One region of the Kribbella speibonae genome, then DNA from elsewhere that is predicted to be linked to it. Evidence: predicted binding sites of a transcription regulator. Region 1 holds the regulator's gene; each other region holds the start of a gene.
The links. Region 1 encodes HrcA, which represses chaperone genes, less so after heat shock. Its sites were predicted from a motif close to TTGGCACTCGNNNNNNNCGAGTGCCAA; they were not measured.
Positions count from the first base shown of each region.

Region 2: the regulator HrcA is predicted to act here: its motif matches at 1,920-1,946, upstream of groL (chaperonin GroEL).
Region 3: the regulator HrcA is predicted to act here: its motif matches at 1,455-1,481, upstream of groES (co-chaperone GroES).
Region 4: the regulator HrcA is predicted to act here: its motif matches at 1,935-1,961, upstream of E0H92_RS09440 (FmdB family zinc ribbon protein).

Region 1 covers NZ_SJKC01000002.1:1,293,979-1,298,186, forward strand. The annotation lists gene E0H92_RS19415 (16S rRNA (uracil(1498)-N(3))-methyltransferase) at 1-697, opposite strand, end outside; gene dnaJ (molecular chaperone DnaJ) at 979-2,121, opposite strand; gene hrcA (heat-inducible transcriptional repressor HrcA) at 2,159-3,181, opposite strand; gene E0H92_RS19430 (Gfo/Idh/MocA family protein) at 3,234-4,208, opposite strand, start outside.
Region 2 covers NZ_SJKC01000001.1:1,620,419-1,624,626, forward strand. The annotation lists gene E0H92_RS08130 (SigE family RNA polymerase sigma factor) at 1-144, shown strand, start outside; gene E0H92_RS08135 (PASTA domain-containing protein) at 141-974, shown strand; gene E0H92_RS08140 (MmcQ/YjbR family DNA-binding protein) at 1,007-1,345, shown strand; gene E0H92_RS08145 (GNAT family N-acetyltransferase) at 1,302-1,895, opposite strand; gene groL (chaperonin GroEL) at 2,129-3,754, shown strand; gene E0H92_RS08155 (glycoside hydrolase family 6 protein) at 3,826-4,208, opposite strand, start outside.
Region 3 covers NZ_SJKC01000001.1:1,576,594-1,580,801, forward strand. The annotation lists gene E0H92_RS07910 (class I SAM-dependent methyltransferase) at 1-796, opposite strand, end outside; gene E0H92_RS07915 (peptidoglycan-binding domain-containing protein) at 806-1,399, opposite strand; gene groES (co-chaperone GroES) at 1,611-1,907, shown strand; gene groL (chaperonin GroEL) at 2,031-3,650, shown strand; gene E0H92_RS07930 (GNAT family N-acetyltransferase) at 4,032-4,208, shown strand, end outside.
Region 4 covers NZ_SJKC01000001.1:1,874,444-1,878,651, reverse strand. The annotation lists gene E0H92_RS09445 (penicillin acylase family protein) at 1-1,794, opposite strand, end outside; gene E0H92_RS09440 (FmdB family zinc ribbon protein) at 1,982-2,341, shown strand; gene E0H92_RS09435 (CpaB family protein) at 2,401-3,018, shown strand; gene mscL (large conductance mechanosensitive channel protein MscL) at 3,135-3,524, shown strand; gene E0H92_RS09425 (GNAT family N-acetyltransferase) at 3,551-4,063, opposite strand; gene E0H92_RS09420 (alpha/beta fold hydrolase) at 4,068-4,208, opposite strand, start outside.

The sequences.
Region 1 (4,208 bases):
CTAGGAGGGCTGCTGCCGCCGCGACGCCGGCTGTGGAGGTGCGGAGGACCGTGTCGCCCAGGCGGACCGGGTCGATGTCGAATGTCTTCAGTTCGGTTGGGGCGATGCCGCCCTCGGGGCCGATGACGATGACGATGTCTCCCGTTGCGGGTGGTTCGAGGGACGCCAGTGGGGTGGTGGCTTCTTCGTGCAGTACGACGGGGAGCGCCGCGCCGGCGAGCAACTCGGCGACCTCGGCCGTGGTCGCGATCGGGGCCACCTCGGCGAACCAGGTGCGGCGCGACTGCTTGCTCGCCTCGAATGCCCACGCCCGCCACTTCGCGAGCGTCTTCTCGACCCGCTCGGGGTTCGCGCGGAACTGACTGCGTTCCGCGTTCCACGGCACGATCAGGTCGACGCCGACCTCGGTCAGCATCTCGACTGCGAGTTCGGCCCGCTCGCCCTTCGGTACGGCCTGCACCACGACGACCCGCGGATCAGCCCGCGGCGTACTCCCCCGCTCGTCCACCGCGACCGTGACGCCGCCCTTGGAGGCCGCGACCACAGCCCCTTCGGCCCAAGCACCCCGGCCGTCGGTCACCCGAAGGCGTTCCCCCGGCCCGATCCGCCGTACGACGGCCGCATGCCGACCCTCGGCGCCGTCCAGCACCAACTCGTCCAGTCCGAGCTCAGCCCGGAAGAACACCGCCACACCCACCGACCACACCTCCACCCATTCACTCCGACCGCCCGCACTCTCACGCCGCACGACACCAGGGGTCGGGCCTCACCCGGGGCATTTGGTGGGTGGGCGTCCGAGATGCAGGGTTTGCGCCCGGGATCCCGGGCGCAAACCAACACTTTCAGACGCCCACCCACCAAATGCCGCTCTCCTGTCGCCCATGGACAGTAACCGGGTGGGCACACCATCCGGGACCCGGAGACAAGTAATAGCCCCAAATGCCGGGCGGCGCCGAACGGGGCGTGGTGGGGGGCTCGTCAGTGGGTGCCGAAGGCGTCGCGGAGGCGGCCGAAGACGCCCTTGTGGGTGGCTTGGACCTGGCCTTGCGGGCGCTCCTCGTCGCGGACCGCGGCGAGCTGCCGGAGGAGTTCGGCCTGGGCGTCGTCGAGTTTGGTGGGGGTCTCGACGATGACCTGGACGATGAGGTCGCCTCGCCCGGCGTGCCGGAGCCGCGGTACGCCGCGTGCGGTCAGCGTCATCGCCGTACCGGACTGCGTACCGGGCCGGATCTCCAGCGGGGTCGTCTCGCCCTCGAGGGTCGGCAGGTCGATCGTCGTACCGAGCGCGGCCGCCGTCATCGGCAGGGTCACCGTGCAGTGCAGGTCGTCGCCGTTGCGGGTGAAGATGTCGTGCGGCTCGACCTCGATCTCGACGTACAGGTCGCCGGCCGGACCGCCGCCGGGGCCGACCTCGCCCTGGCCGGACAGCTGCACGCGAGTCCCGGTGTCGACGCCGCCGGGGATCTTCACGGTGACGGTACGGCGGGAGCGCACGCGCCCGTCCCCGGAGCACTCGACGCACGGGCTCGGGATCGTGGTGCCGTAACCGCGGCAGTTCGGACAGGGACGCATCGTCCGCACCTCGCCGAGGAACGACCGCTGCGTGTGCGTGACCTCGCCGCGCCCGTGGCAGATCTCGCAGGTGACCGGCTCGGACCCGGCCGCCGCGCCGGACCCGCTACAGGTCGGGCACAGCACGGCGGTGTCGACCTTGAGCTCCCGCGTGGTGCCGAACGCCGCCTCGGCCAGGTCGATCCGCAGCGGGATCAGCGCGTCCTGGCCGCGCCGTGTCCGCGGCCGCGGCCCGCGGGTGGCCCCGCCGGTCTGGCCGAAGAACGCGTCCATGATGTCGGTGAACGTGAACGCCTGGCCGAAGCCGGCGCCGCCCGGTCCGCCGGCCGCGGAGGCGAACGGGTCGCCGCCGAGGTCGTGCATCTGCCGCTTCTGCGGGTCGCTGAGCACCTGGAACGCGCGCCCGATCTCCTGGAACTTCTGGTGCGCGTCCTCGGAGTCGTTCACGTCCGGGTGGTACTGGCGTGCCAGCTTGCGGTACGCCTTCTTGATCTCGTCCGCTGAAGCGTCACGGCTGACACCTAGGACGGCGTAGTAATCGGTGCTCATACTCCAGACCAGGGGGTTGTCTTCATCAGGCTCTGCATCATGATTCGGCCAGGATCTGGCTGACATAACGCGCGACGGCGCGTACGGCGCCCATCGTGCTCGGGTAGTCCATGTGGGTCGGGCCGACGATGCCGAGGGTGGCCAGCGCCTCCGACCGCGACCCGTACCCGGTCGCGACCACCGAGGTGGTGGCCAGTTCCTCGAACGGGTTCTCGTGACCGATCCGAACGGTGAGGGTCTGCGGGTTGGTCGCCTCGCCGAGCAGCTTCAGCAGGATGACGTGCTCCTCCAGCGCCTCCAGCACCGGCTTCACGTTCCGCTCGAAGTCGTCGCCGTACCGCGTCAGGTTGGCGGCTCCGCCGACGGCGATCCGCTGCTCGCCGACCTCGTCGGTGAACGCCTCCAACAGGGTGGTGACGATCGCCGCGACCAGTGACCGGTCGGCCGGCGCGAACTGCTCCGGCACGCCGGCCAGGGAGGTCGTCGCGTCGGTCAGCCGCTGCCCGGCCAGCGCGGTGTTCAACCGGGACCGCAGGTCCGCGATCAGTTGCTCGTCGACGTCGTTCGGGTGCTCGACGAGCCGCTGCTCGACCCGGCCGTTGCTGGTGATCAGCACCAGCAGCAACCGCCGGGGGCTCATCGTGACGACCTCGATGTGCCGGACGCTCGACCGGTTCAGCGAGGGGTACTGCACGATGGCGACCTGGCGGGTGATCTGGGCGAGCAGCCGGACGGTACGCCGGACGACGTCGTCCAGGTCGACCGCTCCGGCCAGGAACGACGTGATCGCCTTCTTCTCGGCGACCGACAGCGTCTTGACCGTGCTCAGCTTGTCGACGAACAGCCGGTACCCGGCGTCGGTCGGGATCCGGCCGGCGCTGGTGTGCGGCTGGGTGATGTACCCCTCCTCCTCCAGCGCGGCCATGTCGTTACGCACGGTGGCCGGCGAGACGCCGAGGTTGTGCCGGTCGACCAAAGTCTTCGAACCGACCGGCTCATGGGTGGCCACGTAGTCCTCGACGATGGCGCGGAGCACATCCAGCTTGCGTTCGTCGAGCACGCGCACCACCCTCTCCGACTGTCCTTGGCACTCAATCGTTCGGAGTGCCAGTCTAGGCGGTCTCGGGCGACGCTCCCAACGGAACGGCCGCGGGACGTGTCACGGTGCTGGCCACATCGAGGGGCTGGTCCTGTACGGCGGAGTCCACGAACGACTCCAGTACGTCGAGCACGTGGTACGCCAGCTCGCCGCTCGCGCGGTGCTGCTCGCCGGTGCGCAACGCCCGGGCCATGTCCGCGACACCGACCCCACGGCCGGCTCCGGCGTACCCGCCCGCGACCGGTACCTCGGTCCACTCGCGCTGCTCCGGAGTCACGATCTCGACGGTCCCGTCGAACCCGTTCGGGTCCGGAACGGACAGGCTGCCGTCCGTACCGTGGACCTCGATCCGCGGCAGCCGCCCGGCCCACACGTCGAACGACATCAGCACTGTGGTCAGCGCGCCCGACTCGTGCTCCAGTACGCCGGTGACGTGCGTCGGGACCTCCACGTCGAACACAGTCCCGGCCCGTGGTCCGGTGTGGATCGTCCGCTGCTGTTTCGCCCGGCCTGCGCGGGCCGTGACCCGGACGACCGGACCGAGCAGGGTGACCAGGCTGGTCACGTAGTACGGGCCCATGTCGAGGACCGGTCCGCCGCCGGGCTGGTAGTAGAACTCGGGCGCCGGGTGCCACAGCTCGTGGCCCGGCGTCACCATGAACGCGGTCGCCGCGTGCGGGGTGCCGATGTCACCGCGGTCGATCACCGCACGAGCCGTCTGGGTCCCGGTGCCGAGCACCGTGTCCGGTGCGCAGCCGATCCGGAGGTCGTTGGCGGCGGCGTACTTCAGCAGCGGCTCCGCTTCGGCGCGGTCCATCGCCAGCGGCTTCTCGCCGTACACGTGCTTGCCGGCTGCCATCGCCGCCTGGTGCACGGCGGCGTGGGCGGCGGGGATCGTCAGATTGACGACAATCTCAATGTCGTCAGCCGCGTACAGCTCTTCCGGCGACGACGCGCGGATGGCTGGGTTCTGGTCGGCAATCGTTTG
Region 2 (4,208 bases), on a different contig from region 1:
CTGCGGTACTACGCGCACCTGAGCGAGCAGCAGATGGCGTCCGTACTGGGCGTCGCCGCCGGCACCGTCAAGAGCCGACTGTCCCGAGCGGTGAAGGCCCTGGCGCAGGACCCACACCTGGCAGAACTGCGAGAACCCCGATGACCGACCTGACAGACCTCCTGGCACGCACCGCCGACCAGACCCCCGTAGGACCGCCCCCGCTGGACGCTCTCCACGCCGGAGCGACCCGCCGACGCCGCCGCCGTGCGGCGGGACTCACAGCCACTGCCGTAGTAGCTGTCGCGGCGGTGATCGCTGGGACCACCCTGCTGACCTCACACGACCAGACCGCCCCCGTGACGTCACCGACCCCGACCCCAACACCGATCGCACCTGCAACCCGCCTGGTCGGCCTCGACCATGCAGCCATCGCTGTTCCTGTGGACTGGCCCACCAACAAGAGCCGCTGTGGCACGCCAATGGTGGACACGGTCCTCATCGACGACCCGAGCGCAGGGCAGTACTGCATGATGTATCGCCCGGTCGGCGTCGAGAGCGTGAAGCTGGGCCGCGGCGGGCCTGAGCCGAAGCTGTGGACCGACGAGAACATCGTGATCGGCGGGGTGCCGGCGGTGCGCCGGCAGACGACCTGCAGCACCGGGAGCAACAAGGTCCGGATCTGCACGGGTGAGGTGCGTTTCCACGACTTCTGGTTCCGGGCGGAGTCCTCCACAAGCGCTGCCGAGGTCGACCGGCTGCTGTCCCAGGTCGTGGTCACGCCGGACCTGGCCGGCGTACCGAGCTACCAGTCGTTTCCGCAGATACTCACGGGGACGGAGTACGCCGGTGTGCTGAAGGACCTCGGGCTGAAGGCGACGTTCCGGTACACGAAGAACCCCAATTACCGCCCTGGTCAGGTCCTCGGCGTCTCGCCTGCTCCCGGGATGATGCTGGGCCTTGGGACGACGGTGACGGTGACTGTGGTCAAGTGAAACTGTCGGTGGGCACGCCTAGCCTCCTCGATATGGATGTCCAGGCGGTGGTGAAGGTGATGGCGGCGCTGCCGGGCGCCGAGGAGCAGGAGGGGTGGGCGGGACAGCCGGTCTTCAAGGTCCGCAACAAGAGCTTCGCGTACCTGTCCGAGGACCAGACCCGCCTGCACCTCAAGGCGCTCCGCGAGGAGCAGGAGGCCCTCGTCGCGGAGAACCCGGAGGTCTACACGCCGTCCTGGGAGGGCGGCCGCTTCGCCTGGATCCTGATCCAGGTGGAGCAGGCGGACGAGGACGAGCTCACCGAACTGGTCACCGAAGCCTGGCGCCTCACCGCCCCGAAGTACCTGATCGCCCAGCTGGACGTGGGGTAGCGCGGACCAGGACCCACTGCGGGCTGGTGCGGCTGACTTCGGTGAAGCCTGCGTCCAGGTAGACGGACAGCGGGCCGCGATACAGGTCGGCGGACGGGATGCGACCCGCCACAGCGGTGTCGACGGCGCAGGCCTCGACGGTGCCGGCGCCGTACGAGCGTGCCAGCTCGAGAGCCCCGTGCACCAACTCCCCGGCGATGCCCTGCCGCCGGTGCCCGACCGGTACGACGAAGCAGGTGATCACCCAGGCGTCCGGGTGGTCCGTGCGCCAGTTGGGCGAGGCCTCGACCCGCGGGTACGTCGTACGCGGTCCGGCGGCGCACCACCCGACCGGTGCGCTCCCGTCGTACGCGAGAACGCCCGGTGCCTGCTCGCCGTCACAGACCTGGCTCCTCAGGCCCGCACGGTTGTTCTCCGGGCTGCTGGCGGACCACGCCTTGCCGCGGAGGCGGAAGTACTGGCAGAAGCAGCGGGAGGGGTCGCCGCGCTCGCCCATCACCGCCTGGACGTCGGGCCAGGCGTCCGGGCCGGCCGGGCGTACGTTCACCATGGGGCCCACCGTAGCGGGGGCTGGCTTGCACTCGTTTGGGTCGAGTGCTAATACTTGGTTAGCACTCCATGGGTGAGAGTGATAAGCGCTCGTGTCCGGTGGAGTGTGCAAGAAGACGGCTTCGATGAGGTGCTGGAGCGCGGCGGGACATGAGCGTCGCGGGCCGGTGCCGTCCGTCGCGGGCATCGGGCCGGCTGGACCACAAAGACTCGACGCGGGAGGACTCGCGGAGAATGCCCAAGCTGATTGCTTTCGATGAAGAGGCGCGCCGCGGCCTCGAGCGGGGAATGAACACCCTCGCCGACGCCGTCAAGGTGACGCTCGGCCCGAAGGGCCGCAACGTCGTGCTGGAGAAGAAGTGGGGCGCACCCACGATCACCAACGACGGCGTCTCCATCGCCAAGGAGATCGAGCTCGAGGACCCGTACGAGAAGATCGGGGCCGAGCTCGTCAAGGAAGTTGCCAAGAAGACCGACGACGTCGCGGGTGACGGTACGACCACCGCCACCGTGCTGGCCCAGGCCCTCGTCCGCGAGGGGCTGCGCAACGTCGCCGCCGGCGCCAACCCGATGGGCCTGAAGAAGGGCATCGAGAAGGCGACCGAGGCCGTCAGCGAGCAGCTGCTGGCGCTGGCCAAGCCGGTCGAGACCCGCGAGCAGATCGCGGCGACCGCGTCCATCTCGGCCGCGGACACCCAGGTCGGCTCGATCATCGCCGAGGCGATGGACAAGGTCGGCAAGGAAGGTGTCATCACCGTCGAGGAGAGCAACACCTTCGGCCTCGAGCTCGAGCTCACCGAGGGTATGCGCTTCGACAAGGGCTACATCTCGCCGTACTTCGTGACCGACACGGACCGGATGGAGGCCGTCCTCGACGACCCGTACATCCTGGTCGTGAACAGCAAGATCGGCAGCATCAAGGACCTGGTCCCGGTGCTGGAGAAGGTCATGCAGACCGGCAAGCCGCTGGCCATCATCGCCGAGGACGTCGAGGGCGAGGCCCTGGCCACCCTGGTCGTGAACAAGATCAAGGGCACCTTCAAGGCCGTCGCCGTCAAGGCGCCGGGCTTCGGTGACCGCCGCAAGGCCATGCTGGTCGACATCGCCGTCCTCACCGGCGGCGAGGTGATCTCCGAGGAGGTCGGCCTCAAGCTCGACACCGTCGACCTCGAGCTGCTCGGCCAGGCCCGCAAGATCGTCGTCACCAAGGACGAGACGACCATCGTCGAGGGCTCGGGCGACGCCGACCAGATCACCGGCCGGGTGAACCAGATCCGCGCCGAGATCGAGAAGTCGGACTCCGACTACGACCGCGAGAAGCTGCAGGAGCGGCTGGCCAAGCTGGCCGGCGGCGTTGCGGTCATCAAGGTCGGCGCGGCCACCGAGGTCGAGCTGAAGGAGCGCAAGCACCGCATCGAGGACGCCGTTCGCAACGCGAAGGCGGCCGTCGAGGAGGGCATCGTCGCCGGTGGTGGGGTCGCGCTGCTGCAGGCGTCCGTCGCGGCCTTCGAGAAGCTGGAGCTCGAGGGTGACGAGGCGACCGGTGCGCAGATCGTGCGCTCGGCCGTCGAGGCCCCGCTGAAGCAGATCGCCGTGAACGCCGGCCTCGAGGGCGGCGTCGTGGTGGAGAAGGTCCGCAACCTCGAGCCGGGTCACGGTCTGAACGCCGCGACCGGTGAGTACGTCGACCTGATCGCCAAGGGCATCATCGACCCGGCCAAGGTGACGCGCTCGGCGCTGCAGAACGCGGCGTCCATCGCGGCCCTGTTCCTCACCACCGAGGCCGTCATCGCCGACAAGCCGGAGAAGGCAGCAGCCGCTCCGGGCGGCGCGCCCGACATGGGCGGCATGGACTTCTGATCCAGAAGTAGTCCAACAGCACACAGCAGAAGGTCCCGGGCGAACGCCCGGGACCTTTTGTGTTGTGGGGGTCAGCTGCCGGTGATCAGGTGGTGGGCCAGTACGGGGGAGAACGTGCGCGTGGGGAGGTCTGGGGTGAGGCCGCAGGGGCCGTCGGATTCGCCGGGGGTGCGGAGCCAGAGGTGCAGGTCTACCGGGGCCGCGGTCCGGGCCGGGGGTGTGCCGAGTTTGCGGGCGGGTGGGTTGCAGGAGCTGCCGTCGGAGCCGTTGCCGTTGCGGCTGGTGTCGATGACGTAGTGGGTGCCGCCGCCGAGGGCCTGCAGGATCTCGGTGCCGCGGGTGACGGACTGCTCGGTGGTGAAGTAGTTCGCGGTGTTCAGCGCGAACCCGCGGACCTTGCCGACATCCGCGAGCCGCAGCCGCCGCGCCATCTCCTTCGCGTCACCCGACGTCA
Region 3 (4,208 bases), on a different contig from region 1:
AGATGTACTTGCCGACCGGACCGCTGTCCGCCTCAGGTGCGTCGGCAACGCTCGCGCCACCAGGCAGCAGCGTGGCCCGTCGCGGCGTACCGCCGTACAGCGCACCGGACCAGAGCGCGGCCTCCTTGACCTCACCGGAGTCACTGATCCACTCCGCTTCCACACCTTCGGGGATCGCGTCGTGCGGGATGCCCGGCGCGACCTTCACACAGGCGGTCCGCTCCAGCAGCCCGGTCACGAACGACCACGGCGGTGAGTAGGCGTTGTGGTCGAACACGCGCCGCCCGTCCGCCCGGCGCGCTGGGTCGGCGAACACCATGTCGTACGGCGTGACGTCCGTAGCCTCCGCGTCGCCGACCAGAACCTCGCCCGGAAGCTCGAACGCGGCGAGGTTCGTACGAGCGACCGCTGCGGTCTCGGGGTCCCGCTCGACGCCGGTGACTCGCAGACCCGCACGGGCCATCGTGATGAGGTCGCCACCGATACCGCAGCCTAGGTCGACCACAGTGTCGATCTGAGTCGCTGCGACACGTGCGGCGCGGTGGGTGCTCACTGTGGTGCGGGTGGCTTGCTCCAGGCCGTCTGGGGTGAAGTACATGCGTTCGGCGTCCGGACCGAACTTGGCGATGGCACGGTGCCGCAGCGCGGCCTGGGTCACCGCGATCGTCACAAGCGTTGCGTCGTACCGGCGTCTGAGCTTCTCAACCAGCTGGAGCTCTTTGCCGGGGCGGTACTCGGCGCAGGCGGCTGCCAGTACCTCAGCGCCCGGTCCGTCGAGCAGCGCGGTGACACTCACCCCGCAACCTTAGAGGGGACTCGAACAGCTCCTGCTCCAGCTGCGGGTTGCCATCGAGTACAGCCGCCAGTTCATCGCGGAGCGCGTCTTCGGGCCGTAGATGCCGTCCACGACCAGGTGGTGCTTGCGCTGGACGGTCTTGACGACCGCGCGGGTGTTGTTGCCGTAGATGCCGTCGACGGCGAGCTTGGTGCCGTAGCAGAAGTTCAGGTTGCGCTGGAGGACCTGGATCGCGGTCTCCGGATCACCTGTCCGGCTGGAGCCGCGGTACGGGTCGTCGCCGTACATCAGGTTGCAGGTGGTGCTCGTGCTGCCCAGGATCGACGGCATCGGGATGCCCCAGCTGCGGTTGACCGGAACGAGGCGGGCGGACCTGCACTGCGGCAGCGCGGCTGCTGCCTTCAGCTCCGCGGCCGTGGCCTCGTGGGAGACCGGCTGGTCGGCCGACACGTCGGCCACCGGCGCCTTGGACACCGGCGTTGCTACCGGCGGCGACGGGTTCTTCGACGCGTTGGCGGCGACGGCTCCGACCGCGACCGCGCCGACGGCGGCCAGCAGCGCGACGGTCCGGCCGGACAGCTTGGGAAGCTTGGGAAGCCTCATAACCACATTCTGTACCGGAGTCGTCACCGGAACTACGTCTCACGCTGAGAATCCTTTGGCACTCGAGTTGACCGAGTGCTAATCGCGGCCTAGATTCGGTGTTGGCACTCTCGACACGAGGGTGCCAGCGGTCCGGCCTCTGACCCCCGCGACGGCAGGGGAGCGCGACCACATGTCACAGACAAGCGAATTCGACCGTGGAGGTCAGCAAGTGTCGGTCACGATCAAGCCGCTCGAGGACCGCGTCCTCGTCGCGCCGCTCGAAGCCGAGCAGACCACGAAGTCCGGCCTGGTGATCCCGGACACCGCCAAGGAGAAGCCGCAGGAGGGCGAGATCCTCGCCGTCGGCCCGGGCCGGATCGACGACAACGGCAACCGCGTCCCGCTGGACGTCGCCGTCGGCGACAAGGTCATCTACTCCAAGTACGGCGGCACCGAGGTCAAGTACGACGGTCAGGACTACCTGATCCTGGGCGCCCGCGACATCCTCGCAGTCGTCAGCAAGTGACGAACGCCCGCTGTTCCTGACTGACACCGCCCCGGAGCCTCTGGCGCCGGGGCGGAGTGGGTCCGGGACAGCGGGTTGGTCGTTCCCTGCAACGAGACATACGGAAAAGGACTGGTTTTCTTCATGCCGAAGATCCTCGAGTTCGACGAGAACGCGCGGCGCGCGCTGGAGCGTGGCGTCGACAAGCTCGCGAACACGGTGAAGGTGACGCTGGGCCCGAAGGGCCGCTACGTCGTCCTGGACAAGAAGTGGGGCGCCCCGACCATCACCAACGACGGTGTGACCGTCGCCCGTGAGGTCGAGCTGGACGACCCGTTCGAGAACCTTGGTGCGCAGCTCACCAAGGAGGTCGCCACCAAGACCAACGACATCGCCGGTGACGGCACCACCACCGCGACGGTGCTGGCGCAGGCACTGGTGCACGAGGGCCTCCGGGCGGTCGCCGCCGGCGCCAACCCGATGGGCCTCAAGCGCGGTATCGAGGCGGCCGTCGAGGCCGTGTCGGCCAAGCTGGTCGAGACCGCGCGGCCGGTCGACGACAAGGGCGACATGGCCCACGTCGCGACCATCTCCGCCCGGGACGCCGAGATCGGCGGCCTGATCGCGGACGCGTTCGACAAGGTCGGCAAGGACGGTGTGATCACCGTCGAGGAGTCGAACACCTTCGGGACCGAGCTCGAGTTCACCGAGGGTATGCAGTTCGACAAGGGCTACATCTCGCCGTACTTCATCACCGACGCCGAGGCCGGCGAAGCGGTGCTGGAGGACCCGTACATCCTGATCCACCAGGGCAAGATCTCCGCGATCGCGGACCTGCTGCCGCTGCTGGAGAAGGTCGTGCAGTCCGGCAAGACGCTGCTGATCATCGCCGAGGACGTCGAGGCCGAGGCGCTGTCCACCCTCGTGGTGAACAAGATCCGCGGCAACTTCACCTCCGTCGCCGTCAAGGCGCCGGGCTTCGGTGACCGCCGCAAGGCGATGCTGGAGGACCTGGCCGCGCTCACCGGCGCGCAGGTCGTCGCCCCCGAGGTCGGGCTGAAGCTCGACCAGGTCGGCCTCGAGGTGCTCGGTTCGGCGCGCCGGATCGTGGTCTCGAAGGACAACACGACCGTTGTCGAGGGTTCCGGCAAGGGCGAGGACATCGAGGGCCGGGTCAGCCAGATCAAGTCCGAGATCGAGCGCACCGACTCCGACTGGGACCGCGAGAAGCTGCAGGAGCGGCTGGCCAAGCTGGCCGGCGGCGTCTGCGTCATCAAGGTCGGCGCGGCCACCGAGGTCGAGCTCAAGGAGAAGAAGCACCGGATCGAGGACGCGGTGTCCGCGACCCGGGCCGCGATCGAGGAGGGCATCGTCGCGGGTGGCGGTTCCGCTCTCGTGCACGCGTCCACCGTGCTGGACAAGGACCTCGAGCTCGACGGCGACGAGGCCACCGGCGTTCGGATCGTCCGCAAGGCGGTCGTCGAGCCGCTGCGCTGGATCGCCGAGAACGGCGGCTACGAGGGCTACGTCGTGACCTCGAAGGTTGCCGAACTCGAGTCCGGCAGCGGCTTCAACGCCGCCACCGGTGAGTACGGCGACCTGCTGGCGCAGGGCGTCCTGGACCCGGTCAAGGTGACCCGGTCCGCGCTCGCCAACGCCGGCTCGATCGCCGCACTGCTGCTGACCACCGAAACCCTGGTGGTCGACAAGCCCGAGGAAGAAGAGCCCGCCGCAGCCGGCCACGGCCACGGCCACGGCCACTGACCCTCAGCACCACCAGCACGACAGCACAGCACACCAGCACCGCCCGGCAGCCCAACTGCCGGGCGGTGCTGCGTTTCCCCAAGAACAACCCACCTGCCCCGCCCGCCGGCCCACCGCGTGCCCACCGCGCGCACACTCACCGCGCGCTCACCGCGCGCACACTCACCGCGCGCCCACCGCGCGCCCACTCACCGCGCGCCCGCGCACCGCGCGCTCACCGCATGCCCGCACCCCGTCCGCACGCCCCGCTCACCGCGGCTCCGTCGGCCCACCTCATTTGCCTGGCTGACCCGCGGATTTGGCTGGTGTGCCAGGCAAATGAGGGGTTCTGCACCGTGGACGTGGGTGTGGAACCCCCGAATTGGTGGGTGGACCAGGCAAATGCGGACGGGGGCGGGGCGACCCCAGGGAGATGCACTGGTGGCAGCTGAGTCGCAGACCGCAGACCGCGACCGCAGACCGCAGACCGCAGACCGCGGGCCTTGGGCCGCGACTCCGCCTCGGGGTTGGGGAGGTTTGCTTCCCGGATCGGGTAGGAAAGCCTCCCCAACCTCGCCG
Region 4 (4,208 bases), on a different contig from region 1:
GGCGGCCTTGCTCTTGGTGTCCAGCTGGATCGACGCCATCGCGTTCGCGTCCAGCTTCCCCGCCTGCTTGATCCGGTCGAGGATCTGCTGCGAGCGGTAGCCGTAGTCCCAGGAGTTGGTCAGGTAGTACGTGTACGTGTTCGGTACGACGGCCTGGTTCGCGGTGACGATGATGCCGCTCGGTGGGTCGAACTCGCTCGGCAGCGCGTCGAACGGGACGTACCCCTTCCAGGCGTACTTCGGATCCCAGCCCGGGACCGGCCAGTCGCCGCGGCCGGTGGTACGGATCGGGATCAGTCCGGGCGCCTGGTAGCCGATGTGGCCGTCGGTGTCGGCGTACACCAGGTTCTGCGAGGGCACCTGGAACTGCTCGGCGGCGACGCGGAACTGGGTCCAGTTCTGCGCGGTGTTGATCGCGAACAGCGCGTCAGCGGTCCGGCCCGGGTTCAGCGCGGTCCACTGCAGCGCGACGCCGTACGCCGTCGGGTACTTCGCCTGCGCTGCCGCCGACTCACCCACCTTGCGTTCGTCCTCGTCGACGTCCGAGATGAGCGGACCGTGCCGGGTCTCGCGGACGGTGATCTTCACCGGCTCGTCCTGGCCGGCCACCTTGAACGTCTCCTCGCGGGTGGCCATCGCGCGCCACTTGTTGTTGTAGAGGACGTTGTTGCCCTCGATCCGCTCCAGGTACAGGTCCTGGACGTCCGGGTCGAGGTTGGTGAAACCCCAGGAGATCGCGTTGTTGTGGCCGATCACCACACCGGGCAGGCCGGAGAAGCTGAAGCCGGAGACGTCGAACGGGCACGTCTTGCCGACGTTGTTGCAGTGCAGGCCGACCTGCGTCCAGATCCCCGGCATGGTCGCGCCCAGGTGCGGGTCGTTGGCCAGCAACGGCTTGCCGGTGGTGGTGTGGTCACCGGAGACGACCCAGGAGTTCGACCCGACGCCGTCGCCCTGGCCGAGCAGCTCGGGCAGGCCCTTGGCGACCTTCTGCACCGAGTCCAGCGACTTGAGCAGGTCCTGGGTGAGCATGCTCCGCCGGACCTCGTTGCTGACCGGAGCGGTGGTGAACTTGCCGTCCTTGCCGATCGAGCCGGCGGCCATGATCGGCTGGTTCCGGTCGTACGGATACTGCGGGTAGAGGCTCTCGACGTTGCGCGCCGGCATCGCGGCCAGCAGCTTCGTCCGGGTCACCTCTTCGTCCAGGTTGCCGCCCAGGTCCCACGCCATCGCCTTCAGCCAGGACAACGAGTCAGCCGCGGTCCACGGCTCCGGCGTGTAGTTCTTCGGCCCGCCGGGCTGGAGCGACAGGACGCCGTACTCCAGGCTGAGGCCGGAGCCGCTGTGCTTGGACAGGTACGCGTTGACGCCGCGGGCGTAGTCGTCGAGGTACTGCCGGGTGGTCGGGCTGAGCAGCGGCAACTCCTTCTCCGCCACCCGCCGCCAGCCGAGCGTCCGGACGAACTTGTCGGTCTCTAGCGCGGTCTTGCCGAACAGCTCGCTCAACCGGCCGGACGTGACGTGCCGGCGGAAGTCCATCTCGAAGAACCGGTCCTGCGCGTGCACGTACCCCTGCGCCGCGAACAGGTCGGCCGGGGTGTCGGCGTAGATCTGCGGGATTCCGTTCGCGTCCCGGACCACGCTGACGTCGGCGTCCAGGCCGTTCAGCTCGATCGTTCCGTCGTACGTCGGGAACGAGTGGCGGACGACGAAGACGACGGTACCGGCGATCACCAGGAGGACCGTGGCGAGAGCGATTCCGCTGATGACGACGACTCGAAGCAGGCGTGGCACGGACCAACCGTAGAGAATCCCCCCGCCCACCCCAAATGGGGTCCCTCACAACTTTGCGTTGCTCTGCGTCGGCTGGACAGGGACGCAGAGTTGAGGTACATGAGACCGGGTTTGGAATACTTCGGTCCGCTGGCGCATTATTAGCAGTCGGGTAGTAGGAGTGCCAGCGGCTTGAAGGGAACCGACCGTGCCGACGTACCAGTACCAGTGCACCGACTGTGGTGAAGCGCTCGAGGTGCGCCAGAGCTTCACGGACGATGCTCTGACCGTGTGCCCGAACTGCCAGGGAAACCTGCGCAAGGTCTTCAACGCCGTGGGCGTCGTGTTCAAGGGTTCCGGCTTCTACCGGACCGACAGCCGGTCGTCCGGCAAGAGCTCGGTGCCGGCGAAGTCCGAGGCGTCGTCCTCGTCCTCCGGGTCGTCGTCCAACGGATCGTCGTCCAACGGGTCGTCCTCGACTTCCTCGTCGTCGGCTTCCTCCTCCTCGGCTTCCTCCTCCTCGGGTTCGTCCTCTTCGGGTTCGTCCTCGGGCACCAGCGCGGCCTGACCGCGCACCCTGTGGATAACTGAAGGGCGGTCGCCGGCGAAACTCGTATCTTCTCCGGCATGAAAATCCCTTCCCTGCTTCGTGACCTGCTCCGGGCCGCCCGGTGGCACCGTCGGCTCCTGGCCGGCGTCGCCGCCGCGGCCGCCGTGTACTTCGGACTTCAAGCCCTCTCCCCCGCACCGCCGCCAACGGTCACGGTCCTGGCCGCCGCCCGCGATTTGACCGGCGGCGTCGCCCCGACGAACGACGATCTGCGGACCGTCGATCTGCCCTCCGGCTCGGTGCCCGCCGGTGCGCTCAGACCCGGCAGCGAGCTGACGAGCCGGCTGCTCAGCGGACCGGTCAGAGCCGGCGAACCACTCACCGACGCCAGATTCCTGGCGCCACCCGCCGTGCCACCCGGCTCGGTCGCCTACCCGTTCCGCGTCGACGACGCCGACATCACCGCGCTGCTCCGAGTCGGCGACCGCATCAATCTGTACGCCGCCGACAGCACGACCGCCGGCGCCGCAAGTCAGCTCGCCCGCGCTGTGCCCGTGGTCGCCCTGCCGACGCCTCGATCGACCACATCCGGCGCGCTGATCGTGGTCGCGACGACGCCGGAGGTCGCCACCCGACTGGCCCGGGCCAGTGCGAGCTCACGGATCACCGTGGCGCTGACGCCGGACACGGGCTGATCACTCTTCGGGATTGTGTCGGCACGATGTGTTGCGTACCGGCGCGGTCCCTCGCCCTGAGGAGGGTGCAGCCCTACGTTGTCCGGGTACAACCACCCGCTTCGTGGAGGCACCACATGCTCAAGGGCTTCAAGGAATTCATCATGCGCGGCAACGTCGTCGACCTCGCGGTCGCCGTCGTCATCGGCGCAGCGTTCACCAAGATCATCGGCGCGGTCGTCGACGGGCTGATCAACCCGCTGATCGCGGCGATCTTCGGCAAGACGGACCTCACCGGCGTCTGGACCTTCGACATCAACGGGGCGAAGTTCTCGATCGGTCTGATCCTGGACGCGGCTCTGAACTTCCTGTTCGTGGCCGCTGCCATCTACTTCTTCATCGTGATGCCGCTGAACAAGCTGGCCGAGCGTCGCAAGCGCGGCCAGGAGCCCGAGCCGGATCCGCTGACCACCGACCAGGAGCTGCTGACCGAGATCCGCGACCTGCTCCGCAGCCGCCAGGCGTAACGCCCCAGCAGGTGGGCGTACAAACCTCAGCCCCTGAGCTCGCCGGCGCCCACCTGCTCACCGGCATAACGCATCCAGCGGTACGGGACCGGCTGGCCGTCGTTCCACTCCTCCATCAAGGCGGCGGGGACGTCGACGAAGCCACTGCCGTGGTAGGCCCGGATCGCCGGAGCGTTCTCCGGACGGACCCTCACGAACACCTCGGAGTACCCGGCGTCCAGCGCCGGCCCGAGCAGTGCCCGCACGAGTTCGCCGCCGACCCCACGACCACGGACCTTCGGGTCCACGATGATCCGGGCGAGTTCGACCTCGTCCTCCTCGTCGTCGAGCCAGACCTCGCCGTACCCGACCGGCCGATCGCCGTCGAACAGCAGATAGGAGTGGATGTCCGAGTCGACCTTCCGCCAGCTCGTCCGCAGTTCCTCCGGGAACGGGTAGGCCACCCGCCCGGACAGTAAAGCCACTTCCTTGGCGTTCTCGGCCCAGCCCGCGACCTGGACGCCGTACCCCTCGTCGAACCCCCGAAGCTCCACGCTCATCCCCTCAGTTGACGAACCCCACGATCGTTCGCAGCAGCTGATCCAGGTACGGCGGGTCGTTCTTGGTACGGAAGGCGGGCGTCGGCGGTTCGGGACACCCGGCCAGCTCGCGACTCCCCCGGATCGACCGCAGCAAGGCATCGAC